Regions from separate parts of the uncultured Halovibrio sp. genome, predicted to be linked through region 2. Evidence: riboswitches for the same ligand, from Rfam matches in the RefSeq annotation. Region 2 holds a riboswitch; each other region holds the start of a gene.

Region 1 (9,658 bases), on a different contig from region 2:
TGTTCCGCCGGGTCGAGCCGATCTTCCGCCGCGCCGGTGGCCGTCCGCACTGGGGCAAGCTGCACTCGCTGGGAGCCCCGGAACTGGCGGAGCTTTATCCGAACTTCGAACGCTTCCTGACACTGCGCCGGGAACTGGACCCGAACAACAAGCTCGTGAACGCGCACACTGCCAGGCTCTGGGGGGAGCCGCACCATGACTGATCCAGGGCGCGATGCCTATTTCCAGGCCCTGCAGTCTGCGCTGATCGACGCGGGGGTAGCCGGCCCGACCCTGGTGGTGGACCGCGCCCGCCTGGACGCCAACATCGACACCCTCATGGGGGACCTGCCGGAGGGCATGGGCTACCGCATCGTGACCAAGTCACTGCCGTCGCCGAAGCTTCTGGCGCATGTGCGCGAACGCACTGGCAGCGATAAGCTGATGACCTTCAACCAGCCCATGCTCAAGGCCCTGGGTGAGCTGATGCCGGACACGGATCAGCTACTCGGGAAGCCGTTGCCGGAGGCGGCGGTGTGGGCTCACCTCTCGCAGCTTCCGGAGCCCCGCCAGCAGGCACTGGATCGGATCCAGTGGCTGGTGGATACGCCCCAGCGCCTGGCCCAGTACGAGCGGCTGGCGGAGGCGTTCGGGGTGAGGCTTCGAATCAGCCTGGAGCTGGACGTGGGGCTCCATCGCGGTGGCTTTGTGACGGGGCGGCGGTTGGGGGAGGCCCTGGAACGGCTGGGCAACAGTGACCGGCTGATGCTGTCCGGCTTTATGGGGTATGAGCCGCATCTGGCCTCCATACCGGAGCTCCTGGGGTGGCGCCGCCATCTGCTGAGGCGTGCTAAGACCGCTTACCGGGCGGTCATCGAACAGACGGAATCCGTCCTCGGTGCCGGTGTGGTGGAATTGCTGACCCGCAACGCGGGCGGCAGCCCGACCTACCGCATGCACCCGGAAACAGACGTTGCCAATGAGGTTTCGGTGGGGTCGGCGCTGGTCAAACCAACCCATTTCGATATCCCGGAACTGGCACCGCACAAGCCGGCCTGCTTCATTGCCACGCCCGTGCTCAAGGGACCGGCGCCCACCCGCATACCGGGCCTGGAGTGGGCGAGCGCCCTGGGGCGGCGGCTGCGGCCGAAGACGGCCAGTGCACTCTTCATCCACGGGGGCAACTGGCAGGCGGATCCGGTGGATCCGCCCGGCCTTCATTACAACCGGATTCTGGGTCGCTCCTCCAACCAGGAGATGCTCAACGGGGACCGCCGGCTGGCCATTCAGCCGGACGAGTTCGTGTTCTTCCGGCCCCACCAGAGTGAGGCCGTGTTCCTGCAGTTCGGCGACATCGCCGTCTACGAGGACGGCGCCATCGTGGACTGGTGGCCGGTGCTGCCGCCCTCCGCCTGAGAATGGCTCAGTGCCGGGTGGCGTGGGCCGCGATGGCTTGCTGGTAGGCCTTTTCCGCTTCCTCGGCCAGCTCATCCAGCCCCTGCAGGTGGTGGCTGTTGTTCTGGTGCCAGGGGTGGAAGCTGTACTTGAAGTATTCCAGCCATGACGGGATCTGGCGGCGCAGCAGGCCGGGGCGGCCGAGCAGGGTGTTGAGCACCGTCAGGTGACCACGCCAGCCTTCCCGTTGGCAGGCCTCGCTGGCGGCCGTCATCTGCAGGTAGAAGCGGGTGACGTTACTCCAGAAAAGCGTGGTGGCCCGCATCATCCCCACGGCCCGGTGTACATAGGCGCGCGGGCCACGGCCCACGCACTTCTCCCAGACGTCGTAGCACACCGACTTGTGCTCGACTTCCTCCATGGCGTGCCACTCCCACATGCGCCGGTAGTCTTCCTGGGAGCCCTCGAAGATCTCGGGGTGGTCCAGCATGAAGCCGCCCATGAGCGCGGTGAAGTGTTCCAGTGCGATAGTCTCGCACAGCAGATCCTGGCGGCTGCCATGTTTCTTGAACCAGTCCAGCATCTGGCGTACCTGCTGGTCGAGACGCCCGGCGGGCAACCCGGCCTCTTCCATGAGCTGGTTGTATTCCGCGTGCTCGCGGCTGTGGTAGGCCTCCTGAGCGATGAAGGCGGACGCCGCCCGGCGCAGGTCCGGATCCGGGATTTCATCGCGGTAGGCGCGCACGGCATGGATGAACAGGTGCTCGCCCGCCGGAAAGAACAGTGACAGGGTGTTCATGAACTGGCTCAGGTGCGGCCCCATGGCGTGCCAGTCGTGGATGCGTTCCTTCGGCGGCAGGAAATGCAGGTCCCGGCGTTCCGGGATGACCATGTCGTCCTGGGTGGCCTCCGTTGTGTGCTGGTCGTTGGCGGCGGTGGATGTGGCCATGACGCGTCCTCCCTGTTCAATGGGTGTCTACCCAATGTAACGCCGGTCTGGATTGGGACAAGGCCGAAGCGACGCAGGTACGCGTCAGGTTGGCGAGCGTGCATAAAAAAGGCCCGGGCGGACCGGGCCAAGGGGTTGGGGAGCTCTTGCAGTCCCGAAGATCAGTGATGGGTATGGTGGTGCTCGCGGCCATGACCGGCCATGGCCTGCTGGTACGCTTCCTCGGCCTCTTCCGCCAGCTCATTGAGATGCGCGATATGGTGGCTGTTGTTCTGCTGCCAGGGATGGAAGCTGTACTTGAAGTATTCCAGCCACTCCGGGACCTGGCGGCGCAGTACACCCGGCTTGCCGAGCAGGGTGTTGAGCACCGTGAGATGGCCGCGCCAGCCTTCCTTGCGGCAGGCCTCGCTGTTGCTCACCATCTGGAAGTAGAAGCCCACGACCAGCGGCCAGAAGATTACCGTTGCGGTCGTCATACCGAAAGCGCGCTTGAGATAGGCGGTTGGGCCGCGGCCGATGCACTTCTCCCAGACGTCGTAGCAGACGGCCTTGTGCTCAACTTCCTCCATGGCGTGCCATTGCCACATCCGCAGGTAATCATCCTGGGAGCCTTCCATCACCTCCGGATGGTCCAGCAGGAATCCGCCCATGAGCGCAGTGAAGTGCTCCAGAGCGATGGTGGCATTGAGCGGCATGCTCTTGGGGGTGCGTTCCTTGAGGAAATCCAGCAGTGACCAGACGAAGGCGTCCAGCTTATCGGCCGGAAGCCCTTCTTCCTGCATCAGCTTGTTGTATTCGATGTGTTCGCGGCTGTGCATCGCCTCCTGGCCGATGAAGGCGGTGGCTGCTTTCTTCAGGTCCGGGTCCGGAATCTGATCGCGGTAGGCGCGCAGGGCGTCGATGAACAGCCGCTCGCCGGCCGGGAAGAACAGGGAAAGGGCGTTCATGAACTGCGTCATGTGCGGCCCCTGGGCATGCCAGTCGTGGATACGCTCCTTCGGCGGCAGGAAGTGCAGATCCCGGCGCTCTGGCATCACCATGCCCTCGTCGCCCGGGCCCTGGATGCTCTCGTCGGATTCGTGTTCTTTGGCTGCGGTTGCGGCTGTCATGGCGGCCCTCCCCTTGATGATTGTCAGCCCTCATCAATCTGACATTGATGAAAGTCACAATGCTCAATGTAACAGTATTCGGGGGAGCGACAAGGCCCGCGTGACGGAGGGTGACGTCATGAGGGCCAATCGTGGCGTCACAGCGGGTGGGTCAGCCGGAGTTGTCCTGGGATTCCGGCAGGTTCAGGTGGTCCAGGATGTAGGCCAGCCGGTCGCCCAGGTGGCGATCCGCGGCCTTCTGCATGGCCCGGGCGACCTCCGGTAGCACGGCCATTTCCACCAGTGGCCGAAGGCGCCATATGAGCTGTGCGAGTTCCTCGGATTCACCGGGCGGCGGCATATGCTGGCCGTAACGGCTGAAGATGTGGCGCTCCACCAGCTTGACCATCTCTTCCGCCGCCTGCTCGACGTTGTGGCGCAGGTAGGCCACGACATCCAGCATGTCCTCCAGCGGGATACCGCTTTTTGCCAGTTCCGAGCCGGCGTGCAGGATACGCGGGCTGGGAATACGGTAGCGCCGCCCCTCGGGGATGATCAGCTCCAGTTCCTCCGCGCGCTTGAGCGCACTCCCCATGAAGATGCTGCCGAAGCGCTGGACCAGTTCACGCTTGGTCACGAACTCGGGCAGTTCATCCGACCAGGGGCTGACCACTGCCTTCTCGAGCCCCAGGATGTGCTCGATACCGTTGCCGCTTTCCCAGCTCTCCACCAGCTCGGCAATGTTGTTGAGCGTGTAGCCGCGCTCCAGCAGCCGACCGATGATGCGCAGCCGCGACAGGTGGGTCTCGCTGTAGATGCCCTTGCGGCCGCGACGTTCGGGCGGCGGGATGAGACCGCGCTCCTGGTATACCCGGATATTGCGCACCGTCATCCCGCTGGCACGCGCCAGCTGGTCGATGGAGAACTCGCCGGATTCCTGGTTGCCGCTCTGCGCCATGGGCGGTCTCTGGCCGTTTCATGAGTGAAAACGGCATTTTAGCGTGGAACTGCGGGGATGAATAGCGCCATCTGACCATTGGGTGATGGCGCTGTGGCCAGCCTCACGCTTTTCGCCGCCGGCGCAGGTGCCGGATCGACAGCCAGGTGCCGGTGAGGCACAGGACGGTGCCGCCGCTCATCAGCGCGAGCACGAGCCCGTACCAGAACAGACTGCCCGGATTGAGGATCGGGAAGTCGAGGCTGTGCAGGCCGTTGTACAGCCAGCGATTGAGTCGGCTCAGCGGCGTTGAGTGCTGGAGCGGGCGGCCTGTGGCCGGGTCGATGTAGAGTCTGGCTCCGCCGTCGTAGTCGGCCCGATAAACCGGCAGGGGCGGGCCGTCGCCGCCGATGCGCTCGGAGCGGCCTGCGTAGTAGTGCGCGTCGTAACGCGACTGGCGGGTGATCCCCGTCAGACTGGCGTCCTCCACTGGCGCCAGGGCGGATCGGATCACGTCCGGTGGCAGCTGCCCCGCCGCAACCGGAACATCGATCCCGGGACGACTGGTATGGAGCTGTTCGTTGCCGTCTTCGTCCATCGCTTTGTAATAGACCCGGCCGTGGAAACGGTGCAGCTGCAACTCATGCGGGCGCCGGTCCGAGAGCGTGGCGATGGCCGACGGCGCGGCAACGTCATCGTGGGCGCCGGGGCTGCTGCGGCCCAGGTGCTGCGTGAGGGCGGGCTCGCGGTCGACCCACGTCCAGTGGAAGGGCGCCATCGACAGCAGCCCGCTGAACACCCAGGTGGTGGCCAGCGCGCCGAAGGTCAGCCCCAGGTAATGATGCCACCGGAACCAGCCACGGAACGGGCTTATCCCGCCCCGACGTTTGTTGCGGCGCATCAGTATGAGCCCCAGAACCACGCCGCTGAGGCAGGCCAGAGTACCGATGCCGGAGAGCCAGAGGACCACCTGGCGCCAGAGCCCGGACAGATCCCGCAGCTGGGTGGGATAGATCCAGTGGATGACCGGCCCGGCATAGCCCCAGACCCGTTCGTGGAAGGTGGTGCTGTGGATCACCTCGCCGGTGGGCCGGGACAGATACAGGTGCGTGCCGGCTTCATCCGACAGGGCCACTCGCCACAACGGCGCCGGTGCCCGGACGTGGCTGTTGACGGTCCACTGGTCCGGGCCGTCCAGTTGCGTGATCGAGGCCACCCCGCTGCCGGAAAGGGAGTCGGCCCGTTCCACCGCCTGCTCCCGGTCCAGCGGGGGCGCGGGCTCACCCGTGTCGGCGAAGGCACTGTGCCACTGGCCGTCGTCGTCCATCGCGTGCAGGCGCGGGCGTTCACCCGGCCGGTTGATGCGAAGCCCTTCGGGATCGTCCAGACCCAGCCGGGCAAGCGCCTGTGATGGCGCCACAGTCAGCTCACTCATCGCCAGCGGCTGCAGCCAGGCCATGCGTTCATGGTCCGGGGTCCTCGGGTAACCTTCGAACATCATGACGATCCCCGAGGCGAACCACAGCAGCAGGATCAGGCTCATCCCGAGCCCGAGATAGCGGTGGAGCGGGATGAGCCAGCGCAGGGTGCGTTGCTTTAGCGGCCCTGTCATCAGAAGCTCCGGCTGTATTCAAGCTGGACGTTGCGGGGCGGGCCCAGGGTCTCCAGCCGGTAGGGATCGCCCTTGGAGGGCGTGGCCTGAGCGACCCCGTTGGCATATTGCCTGTCCCTCAGGTTCTCCAGGCGCAGGGTGATCCGGTGGGCGCCATCGGCTCCGAATTGACGCCAGGCGCTGGCGCTCAACAGGGTGTGATCGCCGTAGGATTGCCTGCCGATGTCCGCCGTTGTGGTGGCGACTTCGCCGGTGTGGCGGGCGTTGAGCTGCCAGCCCTGGTCATTGCCCTGCCAGCTGAGTGTGGCGTTGGCATGCCATTCGGGGATGTCGGCGATCTGTTCATCGCTGCCCCCTTCGCGGGCATCAGCCCAGGTGGCGTTTAAGTCCAGCTGCCAGCCGCGGTCGCCGCCCAGATTGAGCATCGCCTCAGCGCCGTGCACCCGGACCGTCCGATTACTGTTGGCGTACTGGCCATCCTGAACCGTGATGAGGTTGTCGATTTCGCGGTAAAAGCCCCCCAGATGCCATTCGACGGGCCTGCCGATGTGTCCGGTCAGTGACACATTGCTGTTGATGCTTTCCTCCGGCTCCAGGTTTTCATTCCCGGCCGGGAAGTCCTCGTCAATCACGAACATCTCAAAAGCCGAAGGCAACCGGAAGTTGGTGCCGACACTGGCTTTCAGGTTGAGGTCCCGGGACAGCGGTTGCTTCAGGCTGATGTTCCAGATGCTGTGATCATCGGCGAAGTTGGAGTGGTTGTAGCGGGCGCCCAGGGCCAGGTGGGTACTGGGTGAAAAACTCAGGTGTGGCCGGTACTGGACAAAGCCTGCGGTGACAGCCTCGGTCTTACCATCAATGCGCAGCGAGTAATCCTCGCCCTGGTAGCGCTGGTAATCCACGCCGCCCAGAAGCTGCGAGCCGCCGTCGGTCGTGTGACGGCCGGTCAGGTTGATGCCGTAGTCATCAAATCCCCACTCCGCGCGGTCGCTGATGAGTGTGATGTTGCGATCCGCGTCCATGTTCAGGCGGGTGTAGTCGGTCCACCAGTCGTGCCAGTAGGCTTTGATGAAGTAACCGTTCTGTTCATTCACCTGGTGATCCCACTTCAGGGAGACAATGTGCTCGTCGCGGTCGTTGACCGCCTTGAAGTTGTTGGAGGCCCGGGAGAAGTCAGCTTCAACATCGTTGCGAAGCACAAGCACATTCAGCGATTGGCCTGTGCCCGCATCCAGCTGGTAGCGACCACCGTAGGAGCTGCGGGTAAAGCCGCGTTTCTGGCGTCGGGCGCTGTCCTGAAGTGCGGTATCGCGGTAGGGCTGATAGCCGTCTGAATGGTCGTGCTCACCGAACACCAGCCAGCGCCCATAGTCATTGCGGTTGCTTACATGGCCGGCGAGGCGGCGGTCACCCAGTGACCCGATGGCACCGGTGAGGGTGCCCCCTGAATCCTTTTCAGGTTTACGCAGCACAATGTTCACAACACCGGCCACCGCCTGGGTGCCGTAGAACAGGCCCTGGCCGCCCTTAAGGATCTCAATGCGCTCCACCATATGAGTGCTGATGGAATCCAGCGGCGAGGTGCTGCCGAACAGCCGGTTATTGATGCGGACACCGTCCACCAGCCAGAGCACATCCTGGCTACGTGAGCCCTGGATGGCGATGTCGGCGTAGTCACCGCGGCCGGTCTTGGGACTCAAGTAGACGCCGGGCACGTTTCCCTGGAGTGCCTGACCGACATCGCTGATGCCGGTCCGTTCGAGCTCCTGAGCGTCGATGACTTCCAGTTCCGCGCCGTAATCGGACAGCTCCGAGGGAAGGGTTTCTTCAAGGGCAGAACCCTGGACTACCAGCTCGTCCAGTGCCATATGGTGATCAGCCCCGAGCGCGGACACTGGGGATACAAGGGCGAGTAGTAGACAGAGTCGTTTCATACAAGGTGCTCCAGCACTGAATCCATTAGTGATGGAGCCCTCACGCGGGCAGGCCGACAGGGGGTCAGCGGTTGTAACACCGGTCCGTTGGCGGCCCGAACACCTCAATCGCGAAGGCTCGGCTTCCGGCCCTTCAGTAATGTGGACCGGGCTTCGGCAGGTCTTCGGACTCAGGGGCGGGCGCCATTGCCTGGCGCTGGCCTTGGATCACGGCTTCCCATCCGGTCAGGACAGTGCCCGGGTTACCCCCTGTGATCCTTGTTCCCCAATACCGCTGCGCGTCAGTCCCGGACTCTCACCGGGTTCCCCAGCGCTCCTCGTGGAGCGCTGACCGAAGCGTCGGGGAGCCTAGGAAAGTCGCTGATGAAAGTCAAAGGCGGTTGGTGTCAGTTTGACCAGGCGGTGGCAATCCTCTAGGATTCGATCCTCTTTCGTCCCTGGGTGGTCAGCATTCGTTCGGATGCCTGGCTGAAACGGGAACCCGGTGAGAGTCCGGGACTGCCCCCGCAACGGTGAATGCTGGGCGCGGATCATACCCCGCCACTGTGATGGTGCCATCATGGGAAGGCGATCCGCCCGAACCGATCAGGTTCCAGCATGAGTCCGGAGACCGGCCCAGTGGGAACAGCATCGAGCGCGCGGCGGGCGCGCTGGTGACGCTGGCTGACCCGTAACCGACCCATGCGTCCTGAAACCCCGGAACACAACGGCCCACTTCGACAGGGGCTATCCACCGGTGCCTGTGCCACGGCCGCCTCGGTAGCTGCCGCGCGTGCGTTGCTGGCGGGTGTTGAGGAGCGATGCGTAAGTATCCGGTTGCCCCGAGGCGAGGAGCCGGCCATGACTATCGAGGACCTGGCGGTGACCGGCGTAGCCGCCACCGCCGGCGTCATCAAGGACGCCGGGGATGATCCCGACGCCACCCATGGTGCGCGGCTCTGGGTACGCCTGGAGCTGGGGAGTGAGCCGGGCGTACGCTTCCATGCCGGGGAAGGGGTGGGTACCGTGACCCGTTCCGGTCTGCCGATAGCCGTGGGCGAAGCCGCCATCAATCCGGTGCCCCGGCGCCTGATCGCCGAACACCTTGACTCCATCGCGGCAGATACCGCCTACGAAGGCGGCTTCGATGTCAGCGTCGGCATCGACGACGGTGAGGCCGACGACGTGATTCACGCGTTCACGCCGGAGGGCGGCCGTCCGGAACCGCTCCGGGTTGCCCGATTGGCAGCGCGGGGACTGGTCGAGATGGAGTGAATCACGTAGCGGGAGCGCCCGCCCGGAGACAGTGTGACACTGGCCGCCGAGACAACGGGCGGATCGGAGTCACTACTTCAGCTACCGCAGCTGGGTTATTATCTATAGCTAAATTGAGGACAGGATTTCGTAACTGTCTGAGTGGTAGCAATGTCCTATTTTGTCCTGTTTTAGCGATAGCTAAAGACAGACTGATCGTCCGAGGCTGTATACGTAGAAACACAATGGCAGAAAGCAGAACGCAGGCGAGGAACACTGTAGAGCCCGCAGAAACGAACGAACAGACGAATATCAACAGTAGTGTGACCCGGTACGAAGGCGATCAGCCGACAGAGCACAGCGTCTACGGCACGCGCCAGCAGGACAGCCAACTCATGTTCTTCGACGGGCAGGTCCCCGACGCGGAAACGGTTCGCAGCGGCGATGTCCGGGAACAGACGCTGGCCGTGCTCGATCAGATTCGTGCCATGGCCGCCGAATCCGGTCTCGAATCGCGTGACCTGATGCGGA
Region 2 (9,658 bases):
CGAGACGGTCAGTGCCGGGCGCTATGCCCACAGGCCGCCGTGGCGGCCGCTGCGCCCGGAGGATCACGCCGCGGTTGAACGCGCCCTGGAGGAGACCGGCCTGCTGGAGCTCGCCGAGCTTCGGGCGGACCAGATCTCCGGCGGCGAGCAACGCCGCGTGGCCATTGCCACCCTTCTGGCACAGGAGCCCGGCGCCCTGCTTCTGGATGAGCCCGTCAACCACCTGGACGTGCGCCATGAGGTGGCCCTGATGGACCGCTTCCGGGACTATGCGGACGACGGGCGGCTGATCATGGTCTCGCTGCACGATGTGAATCTCGCCAGCCAGTACGCGGACCGCCTGCTGATGCTGTACGCTGACGGCACCTGGGAGGCCGGTAATACGGCGGAACTGCTGACCGAGGACCGGCTGGAACACCTCTACGGGGTTCCCCTGAAGGAAGTCGGCTCGGACGAGACGCCCTTCTGGGTGCCACTGGGCCACCGCAAACGGAGCCGACGATGAGCAACCGGACACTGATCCTGGGCGGTATCCGCTCAGGCAAGAGCGCCCTGGCCGAAGCCGAGGCAGCTGCCTGCGGCCGGCCTGTGGTGTACGTGGCCACAGCCACTGCTGATGACGGCGAAATGGTCGACCGGATCGCCCGTCACCAGCAGAGGCGGCCGGATGACTGGGGGCTGGATGAGGAGCCGGTGGCGTTGGGCGGCGTCCTGGCAAGACACCGGGAAGAAGCACCCTGCCTGCTGATTGACTGCATGAGTCTCTGGCTGGGCAACCTTCTGGGAGAAGAGGAGGGCGCGCTGGAACGCGAGCGCGAGGCCTTTCTGGCCCAGCTGGAACGCTACCCCGGGCCGCTGGTGATCGTCAGCAACGAGGTGGGGCTGGGCGTGATCGGCATGGACGCACTGACCCGCCGCTTCTGCGATGAAATGGGCTGGCTCAACCAGGCGCTGGCCCAGCGCTGCGATCAGGTGGTGCTGTCGGTGGCCGGGCTGCCCCAGGTTCTCAAGGGTTCCCCGGCTGGTGGGCAATCAGGCAGCTGAGCCACTCGCTGGTTTCCGCGATCCGGTCCATCCGGATCCGGCTGCGGCAGGCAAAGGGCACGGACACGGCACCCATGGCATGCTCCAGCGGCGTTGCCATGACCATCCCCAGGATCATGCGGATAACCCCGCCATGGCACACCAGCAGTGTACGCTGACCCTCCAGCTGTTCCCGCCAGTGCATCATGGCGCCCTCAACCCGCCGGTAGAAAACGCCGATGTTCTCACCCCCCGGCGGAGGGCAGTGGACCGGATCCCGCCAGAACGCCTGCAGCGCTTCCGGGGTCTCCCGGGCGATCGCCTCCGGCGAGTGCCCGTCCCAGTCACCAAAGCTCATCTCGCGCAGGTCTGGCTCCTCCAGCAGGGGCAGGCCCCGGGCCTCGGCCACCGAGGCGGCAAAATCGGCACAGCGTTTCAGGGGGGAGGTCAGAACCGCATCCCACTGATCCGATTCAAAAACCTGCGCCTGCATCTGCTGCCAGCCCTGGTCACTCAGCGGGTCATCGATCAGGCCGCGGTACTTGCGGCCGCCTTCCGGCTCGCCATGGCGGATCAGGTCGAAAAAGGTGCCCGGTTGCTCGGCGCTGTCAGCCATCGCTTACTCCCGCTTCCGTGAAGGTTGCCATCTCATTGTGGAGCGCACAGGCAGAGCGTAGCACTGGAACGGCCACGGCGGCACCGCTGCCTTCGCCCAGGCGCATGTCCAGGTCCAGAACCGGCGTGGCCCCCATGGCGCTAAGCAGGTAACGATGGCCGGTCTCGCGGGACTGGTGGGAGAAATGCAGCCAGGCCATCAGGTTCGGGCTCAGGTGCGTTGCGGCCAGGGCGGCCGCGGTGACGATGAACCCATCCACCAGGACCGGGATTCCCCGGTGGGCCGCACCGATCATGGCGCCGGCAAGCGCGGCGATCTCAAAGCCGCCGAGCGAGGCGAGGGCATTGAACGGGTCCGTGTCGCTGCCGTGGCGCTGCAGGGCCGCCCGGATGCGGCGGGCCTTGCGGGCCACGCCAACCTCATCCAGCCCGGTTCCCGGGCCGACGAGCTCCTCCACACGGGCCCCGAGCAGCAGGCTGGCCAGAGCGGAGGCACTGGTGGTGTTGCCGATGCCCATGTCACCGCCGATGAACAGTTCCGCCCCAGCTTCCGAGGCGCGTGCCGCCGAGCGGTCGCCAGCCTCCAGGGCCTGTTCCAGCTGCTCCGCCGTCATGGCGGGTTCCTTCATGAGATTGCCGGTGCCTGCCGCAATCCATTCGTCCGTCACGCCCCGATCGTCCGGCAGCGGGTGGGCCACGCCCAGATTGACCACCTCCAGCGAGGCGCCCAGCTGGCGGGCCAGAACGCTGATGGCCGCGCCGCCGGCAGCAAAGTTGGCCACCATCTGGGCCGTCACTTCCTGGGGAAAGGCCGAGACCCCGTCGGCCGCAATGCCATGGTCCGCGGCGAAAACCGCCACATGCACCCGGTTCACGGCCGGGCGGTCGCGGTGCTGCTGGGCACAGAGGTGGCAGGCCAGTGCTTCCAGCTGCCCGAGTGAGCCCGGTGGCTTGGTCAGCTGCTGCTGGCGGGCCAGGGCCCGGTCATAGTGGGCGCGGGAAGGTTGCGGAAGGGGCAGCTGCCAGAAGGGGTCGGTCATCATTCAGTATCGCATTGCTGAAATGGGTGCACCTTACTCCGAAGACTGCGGGAGTGCCAGGGTGGCGCCTTTACCGGGCACTGTCCGGGCTATAGAATCCCCGTTCGATCCATCCGATTGCCCGGGACACCTCATGGCCACTGACGCGAAGACGGACACCTATCGGCTCAACCCCGATCAGGTGAAAGCCGAGTTCTTCCAGTTATTGCCCATTGCGGTTTTCGTAACCGTATTCGGTATCGCGTTTGGTCTGGCGGCCGGGCAGGCGGGGCTTCTGCCGTGGCAGGCGGGCCTGATGAGTGTCACCGTCTTCGCCGGTGCCGCCCAGTTCGCGGCTTTGGGGCTCTGGGGGCAGGAGGTCTCGCTGATTCCCCTGGTCGCCATAGTGCTGGCGATCAACTCCCGTCACATCCTCATGGGCGCCTCGCTCTACCCCGTGCTCCGCAAGCTCCCGCCGGCGCGGCGTTACGGCATACTGCTGGTGCTGACCGACGCCAACTGGGCGCGCTCCTTCCAGCAGTATCAGGCCGGGCGCGAGAATCTGGAAGCCATCCTCGGTGGTGGTCTGGTGCTTTGGATGGCCTGGGTGGCGGGTACCCTCTTCGGTGGCTATTTCGGCGGGCTTGTTCAGAACCCGGAAGCCTTCGGGCTGGATATGGTGCTGGGATGCTTCCTGTTGACCATGGCACTGGGCGGGCCGAAATCACGGCGGATCCTGGTGGCGTGGACGGTGGCGGGCATCTCGGCGGTGCTCGCCTGGCGATGGCTGCCGCCGCACACCCATGTGATCGTGGGCGCGCTGGCCGGCGGCGTTGTGGGTCTCTTCTGGCTGGAGCCGCATCATGACCAGTATTGAGACCACAACCCTCGGCATCCTGGCCATCATTCTCATCATGTCTCTGGTGACCCTGGGCACCCGTTTCGGGGGCGCCTTCCTGATGGCACGGGTCCCCCTGAGCCGCCGGGTGGAGAGCTTCATCAATGCCATGGCCAGCTCCGTTCTGATCGCCATTGTCGTGCCCATGGCCTTCGCCGGGGATCTGGGTGCCAAGGCGGCGCTGCTGACCACGGCGGTGATCATGGTTGCCACGGGCCGCTCCCTGCCGGCCATCGGCGCAGGGTTCGTAGCGGCGGCGCTGGTGCGGCAGTTTCTGTGATGGCAGTGGCGCTTCTGAGCTGCCTGCTGGCCCTCGTTCTGGATTTTCTGGTGGGCGAGCCCCGCCGGTGGCATCCACTGGTAGGCCTGGGCTGGTATGCGGACCGTATTGAAGCTGCGCTGAATCCCTCTGGGCGGGGCGGCATTCTGGCTGGCGGGCTGGCAACCGTGCTGGTGGTGCTGCCGGTGATCGGCGTTGCCCTGGTGGCGTCGGCGCTGCCGTGGCCCTATGGGCTGGTCGTGGCGGTGATTCTTCTGTGGGTCTGCATCGGCCACAGCAGCCTGGCGGAGCACGGTATGGCGGTTTACCAGCCACTGATGGATGAGGATCTGGAGACGGCCCGTGAACGTGTGGGCATGATGGTCAGCCGCAATACCCGGGGGCTGGATGAAGAAGCCATCGCCAAGGCTACGACGGAATCCCTGCTGGAGAATGGCGCGGATGCGATCTTCGCGAGCCTCTTCTGGTTCCTGATTGCCGGTCTTCCGGGGCTGTTGCTGCATCGGGCCGTGAATACACTGGACGCCATGTGGGGCTACCGCAGCGACCGGTTCAACCGCTTTGGCAGGGTGGCGGCCCGGCTGGATGATGCCCTGAACTGGGCTCCCGCACGGCTGACCGCGCTGGGGTACGCGCTTGCGGGCCGCACGCGGATGGCACTGAGGTGCTGGAAAACCCAGGCACGGGCATGGGAGAGCCCCAATGCCGGTCCGGTGATGGCAGCCGGCGCGGGCGCGCTGGGCGTATGGCTTGGCGGGCGTGCGCCCTATCACAACGGTTGGCGTGAGCGGCCTCTGCTCGGCCATGGCGAGCTGCCCGATGCGCTTACCATCCCATCCGCCATCACGCTGATCCAGCGCAGTCTTGTGCTCTGGATGCTTGCGGTGGCCATCGTGACGGTGCTGGTGGAAGCTCTGGGCCGGGGAGGGCTGTGGTAATGGCAACACACGGTGGCCGACTGAACCAGGCGGTACAGCAGTGGGGGATTCCCCGCGGCCAGTGGGTGGACCTTTCGACTGGCATCAACCCCTGGCCGTGGCCGGTTCCAGCGGTGCCGGCTGAAGTCTGGCAGCGGCTCCCGGAGGAGGACGACGGTCTACCGGCTCAGGCACGGCACTGGGCCGGTGCGCCGCCCGATGCCGGATGTCTTCCCGTGGCCGGAACCCAGGCCGCGATACAGGCCCTTCCCCGATTAAGGGCCCCGGGGCGCATCGGCGTGCCGGACCCGGGCTATGCTGAACACGCCGAAGGGTGGCGGGCTGCCGGGCATGGGGTTATCCCGTTCACGACCCTGCCCAGCGATGAGGAGCTGGCCGCGCTGGATGCGCTGGTCTGGATCAATCCCAACAACCCCACAGGGGAGCCGGTGATGGCCCGTGATCTGATGGCCTGCCACGAGCAACTGGCGGCCCATGGGGGCTGGCTGGTGGTGGATGAAGCCTTTATCGACGCGGAGCCGACTCAGACATTGGTGCCTGAGACGGGGCGTGAAGGACTGGTGGTGTACCGTTCCATGGGCAAGTTCTTCGGGCTGGCAGGCCTGCGGGCCGGACTGATGTTCGGACCTGGCGGGCTCTGTGGCTCGCTTGGTGAGCTGCTTGGCCCCTGGGCTGTCAGCCACCCCGCACGCTATCTGACGCAGCAGGCCCTGTCGGATACGGCCTGGCAGAAAGCCGCTGCAAGCCAGCTTCATCACGGGCACGACCGCCTCGTCGCACTGCTCAGGAGCGCCGGGCTGGCTCCCCGGGGCAGTGCGCCGTACTTTGCGTACTGCCCCCATGATGAGCCTGGGCGGGTCGCAGAGGCGCTGGCCGCGCAGGCGGTGCTGGTGCGTGTGTTCGAGGCGCCGCCCGCCCTGCGCTTTGGCCTGCCTGGGGCAGAGCCCGAATGGGAACAGCTGGCGCGTGCGCTCCAGACCCTCTAGCGGTAGAACCGGGACATTTCCTGGAGCACTTCCTTGATAGTGCGGGGATCCGGCCGGAACTCCGGCGCCGGATTGAGCTCATCGTCCACGGTTTCCACCCGGCCTGAGGCATACTGAACAATCCGGTGATCGTCCAGTAATACCGCGTAGTCCATGTAACTGTGGGCAATGCTCCAGTCCCGTTCGCGCTTCTGGAACAGGCCGTTGCCGGTGGCATAGGTCTCCGGGGCCGTGGCGCTGCAGCCAAGGGCCCTGCCCATGAGCGTAGGGGCAACATCGAAGTTCTCAGTGCGGTACTCAATGGTGCGGCTGTCACGTCCCGGCCAGTGCACGATCATGGGGGTGTGCAGCTGGTACTGCCCGAAGTTGCTGCCGTGGCCCCAGTAATTCTTTCCGTATTCGTTGAACTCCTGGCCATGGTCCCCGGTGATCATGACGATGGTGGAATCCAGAAGGTCCCGGTCACGGAGGTCGGAAAGCACGCGCCCGACCTGATTGTCCACGAAATGCAGGGTGGACTTGTAGTTGTTGCGCATCAGTTCCGGGTTGAAGTCCGGGCCCAGGGCCAGCTTGTTCACCGGATCCCAGTACGGCTGGAATTTCACCGGATAATCGTCCGGCACCCGGTGGTTGTGTGGTGTGTCGTAGAACAGGAACCCGAAGAATGGCTCACCGGTGCTGGCCTCACTCTGCTGCGCAGTGAAGTCCAACCAGTCATTGGTGATGCGGGTGTCACGGTCCCAGGGTTTGTCGCCGGGTGTTTCCAGGCGCAGATCGTCCACAGAAGCGAAGACGTTCTTGGTGAACGCGGGGCTGATCAGCGGCGCGGAGCTCAGGATCTTCATCCGGTAGTCCAGTTCCTGCATGCGCGTAATCATCACCGGCGGCTGTTTGGCGGTGGTGAACGCCTCCCAGTAGCCGCTGGGCAGTGAATAGAACAGGGTGAAAATGCCCGGCTTGGTGGCATTACCATTGCTGTAGTGATCCGTGAACTGCAGGCTCCTGCCCGCAAATTCATGGATGTTCGGCATCCACCGGGGATCGACCATGTCGCCGCGGGCGCCGTCTATCGCGATCACCAGCACGTTGGGGCGTTCGGCCGGCCTTTCACAGCTCAGGGGCTCGGTGGGGTAATCCAACTGGCCACCGCCGCCGCCAGTGGTGAGCGCGCTGGCGGCGCTCTGTTCCCGGATGGCCTCGGGGTCCACCAGTCCGTTCTTTTCCATGAAACGCTTGGCGGTTGCGCCGTAATACAGCGGCATGGCCCGGGTGATTGAGGTGATGCGGCTGTCGTGGTTGGCATCCGCCCAGGCGTGCCAGCCGTGCACAACCAGCTGGCCGGCAAAGACGGTGGCAATACCGAGTGCCAGCCAGCGCCCCCGTGGCCGCCGCCGGAACAGGAAGATGCCCATGACCAGCTCCAGAAGCAGCAGCCCGAGCGTCGCGCCGCCGGCTATGGCCCACATCTGCCAGGGAAAGGCAAAGATCTGGGTGCCGCCCTTAAGGGCCATATCCAGAACAAATCCGGAGAGATGGAAACGGAACTGGGCATAGGTGACGGTATCAATCAGCAGGAGCCCGAGAGCGCCCGTTGCATACACTGTCCCCAAAGCGATGAGCAGCCGGCGGCTGGGGATGAGTCCGATCACCAGCAGCGGCAGGCCGGCGACCAGTGCCAGCAGCGGGAACTGCGCCAGGTACAGGAAGGTGACATAGATGCCGGTGGTACCGTCTGGAATGGTGATCCAGGGCAGATAACGCAGGCCAACCAGAAGAGCCAGTACGCCATTGGCTAACAGAAACCAGCCGGTCCAGCTCAGGCGTTGCCCGAGTTCCCTGAGTTGAGTTTTCAGCAAATCCCTTCCATCCAATGTCCAGTGTTAATCGTCAGGCGGCCTATGATAGCCAGCGCCAGGTGGAAGTCCAAGCCGCCCGTCATCCGTACTTCCCGTGCCCGGTGGCTGGTTCTGGCATTCATGGCTGAGTTGACCCGGTCATGGGCCCTTGGTAGGGTTCGATCCACTTTCAGGTGTCCCTGCTGTGGCAGGGATGAAACGGGAAGCCGGTGAGCTGCATGAAGCAGCGAGGCCGGCGCTGCCCCCGCAACGGTGATTGAGTCAAAGGCGGCCATCACGCCACTGTGCCGGAGAAGCATGGGAAGGCGGTCGCTGGGGATGCCATGGGCATCCGCTCATCAGCCCGTAGACCGGCCTGAAGGGATCGCCATGCGTTGCGGAGGGCAACGACAGGCCGGCCGGATCTTCCCCCGCGGCTCACGCTGCGCACTATTCAACCTCCCGCCGCCTGTCACCCTGAGTCTGCCCCCGCGACGCGTCCAGCAATGCTGTGCGGGGAAGCGCAGCAGGCAACAGGGAGTTACACCATGACCAACCGACAGGCCATTCTGCCTCTGGCAGCTGCAATAAGTCTTAGCGCATCCGTTTCTACGGCCCAGGAGGCGGACGGGATTAACCGGGTTGCCGCTTTCAATATGGATCCTCTGGTTGTTACCTCGACGCTTGGCGTTGAGACCGCTAGTGAGAGCCTGTCCTCTGTAACGGTCATTGATTCCAGGGATCTTCAACAGCGTAATCCTAGGGAACTCGGCGACGTTCTTCAGGCGCAACCAGGGATCAATGTCACTTCGAGTGGGAGTTTCGGTAAGAACACCAGCGTTTTCACTCGGGGAACCAGCAGTGAGTCAACGATCCTGCTATTGGATGGTATCCGGATCCGTTCGGCAACTGCCGGCAGTGCGCCCTGGCAATACATCCCCCCCCAGTTACTTCAGCGTATCGAGGTTGTCCGCGGTCCCAAGGGAACGCTTTACGGATCTGACGCTGTCGGTGGGGTTATCCAGGGGTTTACCACCCCGCGTGGCGACCAGGATCAACAGTGGATCGAGATGGGGGGAGGCAGCTTTTCCACCCAGCAATTCAACGGTGGCGTGAGCGGCCAGAACGGTGACACCCGCTACAGTCTGCAGGGCCACTACCTCGAGACGGACGGCACCAACCTGCGCCCCGGAGGTGAAGACAAAGGTTTCCGGAATGCGGCAGGGACCTTCAGCGTGAGCCATGGGTTTGATAACGGCGCGTCCATCGGGGTCGTTGGTCTTCAGAGTAGCGGCAACACAGAGTTTTTCCGCGGGGAGACCGATTTCGACATGAGGACGCTGGGTGTGAAAGCCAGCACACCTGTCGTCCGGAACTGGACGACGTCCATCCAACTCAGTGAGGCAAGGGACGAACAGGACAGTGAACGGGTTAGTGGTCCAAGTTTCTTTGACACAACGAGTCGAACAGCGCGGTGGGAGAATACGTTCAGTTTCGGAAACCATGAACTGATTGCCGGCACTGAATATCGCGTGGACGATGTTGATAGCAGTGAACCTTACGAGGAAGACCGTCGCAGCAACAGGGCTGCGTTTGCTCAGCTGTTGAGCGAGTTTGGAGCCACCAGTCTGCAGCTCAGTGGGCGTTGGGACGACAACGAGGCCTTTGGTGAAGAGACCACAGGGGCAGTGGCACTGGGGTACGATCTGAGCTCTGTATACAGTGCGCGAGCCAGTTACGGGACCGCCTTTCGAGCACCCACCTTCAACGACCTCTACTACCCGGGTTTTGGCAATCCGAACCTCGAGCCTGAGACCTCAGGAACCGTTGAAGTCGGATTTCGGTCGGATCGCGAATCGGTCTTCTGGGACGTGGCTTTATTCAGGACGGATGTTGATAACCTGATCAGTGCTCAGCCAGACAACATTAAACGTGCGCGCATCGACGGTATAGAGCTTTCGGGTGGCCTTTCAATGGCGAACTTTGAGGTAACTTCCGCTGTTACCTTTCAGGATCCCGAAGATCGTTCCACTGGTGATCGGTTGGCGCGGCGCTCCAAGCGCA
Region 3 (9,658 bases), on a different contig from region 2:
GGTGCTCGAGAAACGACTCGACGCCGGCTGATTTGCCGTCCAGCGTCGGACATTCTATCTTCCTATCAACGTTCGATGACCCAGTCGGTCAGTACGGACAGGGCATACCCTCAAAATCAGGAATATCCACGGAGGATCCATGAGTTCAATTGCCAGGGACAGCGGCCGGGTACCCCCGGTCTGGGAACGTCTGCCACAGATCTTCGGCTACCCTTTCAAGACCGCCTGCCTGACCACGCTCGGGCTCGCCGCCATACTCTACCTGATCGGGATGGTGGTCCCGCTTCTTGGCCTTATCCTGGTGATCGCCGCCTGGGTGGTGCTCTACAAATTCGCCTATGACGTGCTCGAGGCCACTGCCCGGGGCTGGATGGATCCACCCGAGATCCAGCGCAAGAGCAACAGCTGGGTGCTGGTGAAAACCTTCGTGCTCTTCGTGGTCCTGGGGTTCGCGGTTACCGGCATTGCGATTGTCACCGGCTCCCTGACACTGGTCGCGGCTGCTGCCATTTTCATCGTGCTGGCGCTGCCGGCGGCCATCATCACCCTGGCCATGAGCAACAGCCTGATGTCGGCACTCAACCCGGGCACCTGGGTCGGCATCATGCGCTCGGTGGGCTTTCCCTACTTCATCGCCTCGCTGCTGCTGTTCATGCTCTCGGTCAGTCAGGGCATGGCGGAATCCCTGGTGGCGGGCCTGTTCGGGCCCAGCCTGGCAGGCCATGTCGGGGTATTCCTGATTGGCGGCTACTTTCTCATCGCCTCCTTTCACCTGATGGGCTACCTGGTTTACCAGCACCATGACATGCTGGGCGTGGAACAGGAGGTCACCGCCGCTGACCGGGCCCGTGCCGCCAACCCAGACCTCAGCCCACTGCTCCAGGAGGTGGAAGGCCTGGTAGCGGAAGGCAGCGTGGACGAGGCGATTGAGCGCCTGCAGAAGGAGCTCCGCCAGAGCGGCCTCCAGCCGGAAGAGCACGAGCGCTACCGGAAACTGCTGCGCCTCCAGGGCCGCACGGATGAGCTGCTTGCCCACTCCCGGGAATACATCTCCACCCTTCTCTACGGGCTGGAGCAGCCCAAGAAAGCCATGAGCATCGCCGAGGAAGCGCTGCGCGTTGATGCCAGCTTCCAGCCGGAACACCCGAAACAGGTGCGCGATCTGGCCCGCCTCGCGGACCAGTACGACCACCATGAGCTGGTCATCCGCCTGACCAGCCCCTTCGGCAAGCAGAACCCGAAGCACCCCCACCTGCCGGAAAACTACTTCCTCGGCGCCAAGGCGCTGTTCGAGGGCCGGGGTGATGAACAGAAGGCACTCAGGATCCTCCGCCAGCTCCAGAAGCACTTCCCGGACCATGAACTGCGCGAACGGGTGGATGAACTGGCAGAGCGGGCGGAACGCATCGCGACAAGCTGACCCGCCCTGCCCGGGCGGGCTCAGTCCTGGATCTGGCGCAGCGCCCGCATCATGGCCGGATCACTGGTCAGCCGCTGCACGACCTCCATGTAGGGCCGGGCATCGTCGCTCCGGCCCTGGCGCCGCAGCTGCTGAGCGGCGATCAGGCAGGCCCGGGGCAGTTCCTCCGGTGTCTTCTTCAGCCGCAGCAAGCGGTCCAGTAGCAGCACCCCCTCCTCCAGCGCCTCCCAGCGCAACAGACGGCAGCACAGATCCGTGACCTGGCTGGCTGTAAGCTTCAGGTTGGCGCGCTGGCGGTAATCCGCAAAGGTTTCCATGACCAGCGCACGCTCCTCGGCGCTATCCCCGGGCAGGGCCAGGATGCGGCCGGCGGCGTCGTGCAGATCCGGGTCCTCTTTCTGGATCTTACAGGCGTGATACCAGCTCTCCAGTACGGCGGTATCGTCGGCGTTACGCTCCAGCAGGGGCCGGAGCCGGTGTTTGGCGCGCGTCACGTTCAGGGCGGCCAGGTCCTGCCGGGCCGCTTCCAGTGCCTCCCGGTCATCCTCGCGATGGGACTCCTCCTGCAGGAACCCATCACGCTGCCACCCCAGGGCCCGCACACCGGCGGCGATCAGGGCGCCGGTGGCGATACCGCCCGCATGGGCCTCATAGGCCACATTGCTGCCCTCCGCCAGCAGGAACTGCAGCAGCTCCCAGCCCAGCCATACCGGCAGAAGCACAATGGCGGGCGCACGCACATAATCGAAATAGACCCAGACCCAGTAGAAGAAGCGCACCCTGAGACGCCCGTAGAGGACGGTGAACAGCCCCATGAGCCCAGCAATGGCGCCCGACGCCCCGAGCATGCCGGTTGGTGTGCCCCAGTGGACCGCCAGGGACAGGGCCGAGCCTCCAAGCCCCGCCATCAGGTAGGCCGCCAGGAACAGACCCGGCCCGAGCGCGCCTTCCACCAGAATGCCCAGCAGCAACAGGAACAGCATGTTACCAACCAGGTGCCCCACACCACCGTGCAGGAACATGTGGCTGAGCAGGGTCACCGGCTCCACATCGTCATAGTGCATCATGTACTGGCGCGTAAAGCTCTGGTCCATGAGCCGTTCAAACTCGGCCCTGTCGGCCTGCCAGTCGGCATACCGGTCGCTGTCCGGGTCAATGATGTCGCCGGATCGCAGCGCCGGCAGGAAATCCGGATGGGATTCCACCATGCGCGAGCGGGCAAGCGCGATGCGCCGGGCTGCCACATCATTCTCCGCCGCCCTGTCGAGCTGTTCCATCTGGTTGCGGAATTCCATTTCATAGCCGGGAACGAACTCCTCCAGCCAGGCCCACTCCCGCTTCTCGAGGCCACTCTCCTGATAGTACGAGGCCGCCTGCTGCATGACTTTGGTGTCGCCACCTTGAAAGATGGCGAACACGGCACCATTCAGGATTACCAGCAACAGGGTTACGAGCGGAAAGTTCTTCCGCGAAACAGCTTTATGGAGCGGAATGATCAGCATGGTTGGGCGTCCTTTTCTGTGTCCGGCTTCCTTTGGACCCGGGTCCGGGGAGAGCATAGCCCATTAACCGCCCGTAGCCAGCCCCGATCCCACTGACGGGATCCGTACATCACCACAGCGTGATCACCCACACGAACAGACAGGGGGAAACCCATGAAGATCCTGATGGTCCTGACATCGCACAGCGACATGGGCAACACCGGCCACAAGACCGGTTTCTGGCTGGAAGAGTTCACGGCACCCTACTACGCATTCCGCGATGCCGGAGCCGAGGTGACACTGGCCAGCCCCGCGGGCGGTCAGCCTCCGGTTGACCCCAACAGCGAGGCGGACGATGCCCAGACCGAGACCACTCGCCGCTTCCAGACGGATGAGGACGCGAAAACAGCGCTCGCGACGACACAGAAACTCTCGGACCTGTCGATCGATGGGTTCGATGCCGTCTTCTACCCCGGCGGCCACGGCCCGCTCTGGGACCTGGCGGAGGACGCCGACAGCATCCGTCTGATCGAGAACGCCGCCAGCCAGGACAAGGTGATCGGTGCTGTCTGCCACGCCCCTGGCGTCTTCCGGCACGTTAAGGGTGCGAACGGCGAACCGCTGGTCAAGGGCCGGGAGGCAACCGGTTTCACCAATACCGAAGAGGAAGCAGTGGGTCTTTCCGAGGTCGTGCCCTTCCTGGTGGAGGACATGCTGGAGGCCAATGGCGCGGATTACCGCTGCGGGGATGACTGGAGTTCGTTCGTGGTCCGCGACGGCAGACTGGTAACCGGCCAGAATCCGGCCTCATCCGAGGAAACCGCGAAAGCGGTCCTGAATACCCTGAAGCAGTAACGGGCCCGTCTGGGCCCGTTCAGGGTTACTGGGTGGTGTTGTAGACGTAGGAGTCGACCGTGCCGTCCTCGTTGAAACGCACCACCAGGTCCGTGGTTTCCGCTTCACGGAAGGCGGACCAGCGGTACTTGGCATAGGTCCAGGTCCGCTTGCCGTCTTCGAGACCAGTGCGCCACGGATCGCCGAACATGGCTTCAATGTCCGAGCGGGTCGTCTCGCCGACATTGATCTCTTCCACCTTGTGAGTGGCAAAGTCTTTGCCGACACTGGCGCAACCGGCAGCCACGAGCATCACACCTGCCAGAAACACGCCTGCGAACTGCTTGCCTGTGCGCATTACACTACTCCCTTTACGGATGTCGCCCCTATCCTACCCAGAGCCTTCCGGCACTGAAAGTCACGACCAATTGCCGTTTATTCATTCCGCTACCACTTGCTTTGGGTCGCCCTGCTGACCTACATTGGTCGCGTTCCGCAGCGAGGGGAACTCCGGTGAGAATCCGGGGCTGTCGCGCAACGGTATGGTGGTTCCGCCACTAAGCCCGATTACCTCCTCGGAACAGAGACTGGAGCCTTCGCGTCAAGGGTGAAAGGTCGGAAAGGGCACTGCACCACTACCATCCCGTGCCCCTACCCTCCGTTTCGACTCCGCGTTGGCTTCTCCAAAAATCCTCTGAAAGACTCAAGGAGAAGCCCGTGTTGGAAGCTACCATCCATTCCAATCCCGAATCCGTTCATACCGCCGGTATACACACCAGCGCTGAAACCGCTGGCCTGGACACCCTTATCCTGCAGAGCAGGCTGACCCGCAGCGCCCGGCGCCTTCTGGAAGCCATGGGGGTGCGCATTGAACCGGTGCGCTGGGACAGGATCGCCGGCCCCGCCGTCTACCGCCTGGCCTGCGCACAGCGCCGCCCTGTTCTCCACTGGCTGCCGCCCGAGGCCTCCGAGATGCTGATGGAGGATCTGCGCCGCGAGGAGGATGACCCGCGCACGCCGGAATGGGCCCATGACCTGCTTCGCCGCCAGCGTGCCGGCACCCTGCTGGACATGGATGACGGCATCGAGTTCGGGGACGACGGCATCGATGCCGGCCTCGTCCTGCATGATCTGCTGCGCCATCCCGGCGCCTGAACCAGCCGCCGGTCTCTGCGCTACATTCCGTCACAGGGATGGTGACGATGCTCACACTCTGTAATCGGCGCTGACAGCCATTCGGGAGTAGGCTGAATTGAGGCTTGCGACCAAACCAACAGGGAGGTTTGGCAATGGTGATGTCCGGCGGCTACCAGGCCCAGTCTTCTCATACCCTGATGCGGGTAGGGCTGGGCTCTATCGTCCTGCTGCTGGTTCTGGCGTTCGGGGCCGCCACGGCCCTGATTGAGTTCAAGACCGGGGTGCGCGCCTACGCGACCGGAGAAAGCCTCTGGTCCAAGGGGCGGCAGGCCGCCGTCTACCACCTGAACCGATACACAGAGACCGACGACCCGGCACACCTGAACCAGGCCCGCGAGGGCCTGGTAACGCCGCTGGCCTACCGCAAGGCACGCCAGGCGATGACCGCATCGCCCATGAAGGCCCAGCGCGCTGCCGAGATGTTCCGGGAGGGAGGCAGCCATCCCGATGACATTCCCCGCCTGATCAACGTGTACCGCTACATGGGGTATTCGAGCCTGTTCCATTCCCCACTGCAGATCTGGCGGGATGCGGACCCGCATATCCTTCGTCTCGAGGAGATCCTGACGCTGCTGTCGGAGGACGAGATCGACAGCGCCGAATACCCCAACCTCCGGGACGAGGTCGACCGCATCAACCAGGAGCTGGTGGCCATGGAGTCCGACTTCTCCTCGAGCCTGGGCCGCATCGACCGCACCCTGAACGGGCTCCTCCTGCTGACCGTGGCCACGGTTCTGGCGCTGGCCGGCGTGCTGGTGACAATGCTGTTCGTCAGTGCCGCAAGGCGCATGGCCCGGACCGAGGATGAGCTGCGCACCACACTGGAACACGCAGCCGTGGGCATGGCCCGGCTTTCGCTTTCCGGCATCATCCGCTCGGCCAACCAGCGCTTCGCCCAGACCCTGGGTTATCCCCAGGATTCCCTGGAAGGCATGCAGCTGGACCAGCTTCTGCTGCTCAATGAAGGCGAAACCGCCCTGGATATGCCGAGCCTGCGCCACAGGGTCCTGCGTCACGGCACATGGACTCTGACCCGCGATGAACCCTGGACCCGGGAGGACGGTACGCCACTCTGGCTGGAATTCACCTTCAGCGCGGTACGCGACCACCGCGGCCGTATCGCGGACTATATCGTGGTGGTGGACGACATTTCCCACCACCGGAGCCAGGTGGAGAAGCTCAGCTATGAGGCCAGCCACGACTCACTGACCGGGGCCATCAACCGCCGGGAATTCCTCAACCGTCTGGCCATCTGCCTGGAGAACACCGGTTACGAACGCAGTCGCCATGCCCTGTGTTTTGTGGACCTGGACTATTTCAAGGAGATCAATGACACCCACGGCCACCAGGCCGGGGATGACTGTCTCATCCAGCTGTGCCGGATCATCCGCGCCCAGCTGCGCGAAGGCGATATCCTGGCCCGCCTGGGTGGCGATGAGTTTGCCCTCATCTTCACCTACTGCCCCGTGGATGTGGCCGAACGCCTTGCCGAGGAACTGCGGCAACGGATCGCGGATCACATCTTCAGCTCCGGCAGTATCACTTTCAGGCTGAGCGCTTCCATCGGCGTTACCGAAATCCGCAGTCATCACGGGGATCCGGAATCCGTCATGGAGGCCGCCGACCGGGCCTGCTACGGCGCCAAGGAGCACGGGCGCAATCACGTCTACGTTGTCAGCCTGGATGACCCGGATACCGAAAAGGCTCCCCGCGGCTCTTGAACGCCACCGGTCGATCAGGGAAAGTATGCGTCATGACTCTGGACGCACAGCTTGTAGACACAGCCCGGGCAATGAACGCCACGGGCCTCAATCAGGGGCGGTCCGGCAATGTCAGCGCCCGTTGCGGCGATGGCATGCTGATCACGGCCTCCGGATGCCATTTCGACGACATCACGCCGGAACACCTGGTGGAAACCGACCTGGATGGCCGCTGGCGCGGCCCTCTCAAACCCTCCAGCGAGGCCTCTTTCCATGCCGCCATCTATCGCCAGCGCCCGGATGCCGGTGCCGTTATCCACGTGCACTCTCCCTGGGCCATGAGCCTGGCCTGTCTGCACCGCCGCATTCCCCCCTTCCATTACATGGTTGCGGTGGCCGGTGGCACGGACATCCCCGGCATCCCCTACGCCACCTTCGGCACAGAAGAGCTGGCGCAGCACGTGGCCCAGGGGCTCGCGGACCGGGATGCCTGCCTGATGGCCAACCATGGGCAGGTGGCACTGGCGGACACGCCGGCCGCGGCGCTGGAACTGGCGCAGGAGGTGGAGCACCTGGCCCGCAGCTACGGGCAGCTGCTGCCCATCGGCGAACCGGTGCTTCTGGATGATGATCGGATGGCGGAGGTTCTGGGCCGGTTCAGCAGTTATCGCCGCAACGCCCAGACCACCGGAACCTAAGACGACACGATGTGCTGCAGCCCGCTGCACTCGACCATGGGGTCATCACAGTTCACCACGATGTCCGAGTGGGCCAGCACGTAGCTCTTGCCGGTGATGGTGTTCTCCACCACCTGGTGCGGGCCTTCCTGGTGGACGCCGGTGAAATTGCCGATGAAACCGGTCTCGCGCAGGGAGACCGTCTCAAGACGGTCACCGGGCTGAATACGGCCTTCGTAGTGCATCAGCGCCAGGCGTGCAGAGGTGCCAGTGCCGGTCGTGCTGCGACAGATCACTCCCGGATGCACATAGGTGGTGGAGCGGGAGCGGTAGAAATTGTCCGCCACCTGCTCCACCGGACCCATGAAGTGCAGGAACGGCAACGGCCCCACGTCCCCGAGGGTGTAATGGGAAAAGCCCCGCTCCGCCTGGATGGCCTCGACGATGCGATGGGCGCAGTCCGAGAGGTCATCCTCTTCGTCCAGTGTCAGGTCAAAGCCCAGGTCGGTGGCGTCCACCAGCGCATAGAAACCGCCACTGTAGGCCACGCTGTAGGTGACGTCGCCCAGTGAGGGCACATGGATGGTATGACGGTAGCTGTCGATGTAGCTGGGCAGCCCTTCACAGGTAATGGCCTCGACCACACCGTTCTCCACCCGGGCTTCCACCTGGACCAGGCCCGCCGGCGCCTCCAGCTGGAACCGCTGGGTGCCCTCCTGCTTGGGAACGATCCCCTGCTCGAGCACGGCGGTGGCGGTGCAGATGGTGTTGGAGCCGGAGTAGATGGGGTAGCCCATTACCTCCATGATGATGTAGCCGGCCGCTGCCTGCGGGTCCGCAGGCGGGACCAGCAGGTCCACGGACATCTCCGGGATCCCGTAGGGCTCGAACAGCAGTAGCTTACGCAGGCCGTCCGCGTCCCGTTGCAGGTACTCCATCTGCTCGCGCACGGTACTGCCGGGCAGTGGTGCGATACCACCGGTCACGATCCGGCTTACGTCCCCGCCGGCATGGGTGTCCATCAACCGCAGGGTCAGGTCATTGCTCATGATTGGGCCTCAATGGCGTAGGGCGCACCCTGCGCGTCCCACTCGCTGTCGGGAACGATGACGATCTTGCCCAGGTAACCACTGCCGCGATTGACGAAGTATTCCTCCGCCTCACGCAGCACCGAAAGCCGGAAGGCCCCATGCAGGACGGGTTTCAGCTGCCCGGACCGGATCCAGGCCACCAGCTGCTCCGCCTCCTCGCGGGTCCCGTGGGACACCCCGAAAATCTGGACCTGGTACAGGTAGATCCGCGTCCACAGCACCTCACTGACGTTACCGGCGCTGGCACCGGCAATACTGAGCCGTGGATAGGTGCTTCGGCGGGTCATGTCCGTGATCATGGTGTCGATGAATCGGTCAGTCATCGTGCCACCGGCCAGGTCCATGACCGCGTCGATGGGCTCGCCACCGGTCTCGGCCATAACCCTGTCCGTGAAGCTCTCCATGTCCGAACGGTCCAGTACCGCCTCGGCACCCAGCTCCTTCAGCGCCGGAGCCTTCTCCTGCTGGCTGAGGGCATAGGGAATGGCGCCCATGATGCGACAGAGCTGGATCAGGGCCGTACCCACACCGCCACTGGCGCCGGTCACAAGGACCCGCTCACCCGCGGTCACACCGGCCACGTTCAGCATGTGCACTGCCGTCTGGTAGGAACACATGCCCAGGGCCGCGAGTTCGGCATCCGCCAGCTCCGGGTTGTCCACCCGGTGGAACTGGTCCGAGGGCACCGCGATGTACTCGGCGAAACCACCATCGGCGCCGTGACCGTAGTAGTCCGGCGTCAGGTTGATGTCGCGGCGGTCATCCGGATAGAAGTTGAAATCAAGAAGGCCGCGTTCACCGACGCGGCCCTCATTCACTCCTTCGCCCACGGCCACAACACGGCCAGCCACATCGGCCCCCTGGATACGGGGAAAGGTGAGCGTGGGCTCGCCGCCCATGGCGAACGAGGCCACCTCCTCTTTGTCCTTCGTGGGGTACAGGCCCTCGCGGGCCTTACGGTCGGTGTTGTTCTTGGCCGTGGCACTGACCTTCACCAGCACCTCGCCCGGTGCCGGGCGAGGTGTGGCTACATCCGTGCGGTACTGCAGCTGATCCACACCCCCGTGGCCCATCAGCTGCATCGCCGCCATGGTCTCGGGGACGGACACTTCGCTCATATCAGTCCACGAACTCGTCGATGATGGCGTTCAGGGTCTCGCTGGGCCGCATGGCCTGCTTGATCTTCTGGGCATCCGGGTAATAGTAGCCATCAATGTCCACGGACTGCCCCTGGATGTCGATCAGTTCCTGCAGGATC

What was found. A riboswitch is a leader RNA that binds a small molecule or an ion and turns the genes downstream of it on or off. The one in region 2 is predicted to bind cobalamin.
Region 1: linked by a shared signal. The riboswitch ahead of QZ501_RS01475 (TonB-dependent receptor) and the one ahead of QZ501_RS05955 (TonB-dependent receptor) in region 2 are both predicted to bind cobalamin.
Region 3: linked by a shared signal. The riboswitch ahead of QZ501_RS11285 (hypothetical protein) and the one ahead of QZ501_RS05955 (TonB-dependent receptor) in region 2 are both predicted to bind cobalamin.

What each region holds. Positions count from the first base shown of each region.
Region 1 is NZ_CAJXMA010000003.1:873-10,530, reverse strand. Features, by position in the region: gene QZ501_RS01505 (D-arabinono-1,4-lactone oxidase) at 1-203, shown strand, start outside; gene QZ501_RS01500 (alanine racemase) at 196-1,395, shown strand; gene QZ501_RS01495 (metal-dependent hydrolase) at 1,403-2,323, opposite strand; gene QZ501_RS01490 (metal-dependent hydrolase) at 2,485-3,432, opposite strand; gene QZ501_RS01485 (MerR family transcriptional regulator) at 3,584-4,369, opposite strand; gene QZ501_RS01480 (PepSY domain-containing protein) at 4,473-5,960, opposite strand; gene QZ501_RS01475 (TonB-dependent receptor) at 5,960-7,894, opposite strand; cobalamin riboswitch at 8,032-8,245, opposite strand; cobalamin riboswitch at 8,317-8,528, shown strand; gene QZ501_RS01470 (cobalt-precorrin-5B (C(1))-methyltransferase) at 8,576-9,148, shown strand; gene QZ501_RS01465 (RidA family protein) at 9,373-9,658, shown strand, end outside.
Region 2 is NZ_CAJXMA010000019.1:17,549-27,206, reverse strand. Features, by position in the region: gene QZ501_RS06000 (ABC transporter ATP-binding protein) at 1-505, shown strand, start outside; gene cobU (bifunctional adenosylcobinamide kinase/adenosylcobinamide-phosphate guanylyltransferase) at 502-1,044, shown strand; gene cobC (alpha-ribazole phosphatase family protein) at 1,007-1,639, opposite strand; gene cobT (nicotinate-nucleotide--dimethylbenzimidazole phosphoribosyltransferase) at 1,632-2,681, opposite strand; gene QZ501_RS05980 (AzlC family ABC transporter permease) at 2,812-3,534, shown strand; gene QZ501_RS05975 (AzlD domain-containing protein) at 3,521-3,835, shown strand; gene cbiB (adenosylcobinamide-phosphate synthase CbiB) at 3,835-4,773, shown strand; gene cobD (threonine-phosphate decarboxylase CobD) at 4,773-5,759, shown strand; gene QZ501_RS05960 (DUF3413 domain-containing protein) at 5,756-7,615, opposite strand; cobalamin riboswitch at 7,770-7,989, shown strand; gene QZ501_RS05955 (TonB-dependent receptor) at 8,143-9,658, shown strand, end outside.
Region 3 is NZ_CAJXMA010000060.1:3,278-12,935, forward strand. Features, by position in the region: gene QZ501_RS11260 (GNAT family N-acetyltransferase) at 1-31, shown strand, start outside; gene QZ501_RS11265 (DUF4013 domain-containing protein) at 140-1,420, shown strand; gene QZ501_RS11270 (rhomboid family intramembrane serine protease) at 1,441-2,922, opposite strand; gene QZ501_RS11275 (type 1 glutamine amidotransferase domain-containing protein) at 3,076-3,756, shown strand; gene bamE (outer membrane protein assembly factor BamE) at 3,782-4,093, opposite strand; cobalamin riboswitch at 4,179-4,329, shown strand; gene QZ501_RS11285 (hypothetical protein) at 4,453-4,890, shown strand; gene QZ501_RS11290 (sensor domain-containing diguanylate cyclase) at 5,025-6,653, shown strand; gene QZ501_RS11295 (class II aldolase/adducin family protein) at 6,686-7,330, shown strand; gene QZ501_RS11300 (proline racemase family protein) at 7,327-8,358, opposite strand; gene QZ501_RS11305 (zinc-binding dehydrogenase) at 8,355-9,518, opposite strand; gene QZ501_RS11310 (NADP-dependent isocitrate dehydrogenase) at 9,520-9,658, opposite strand, start outside.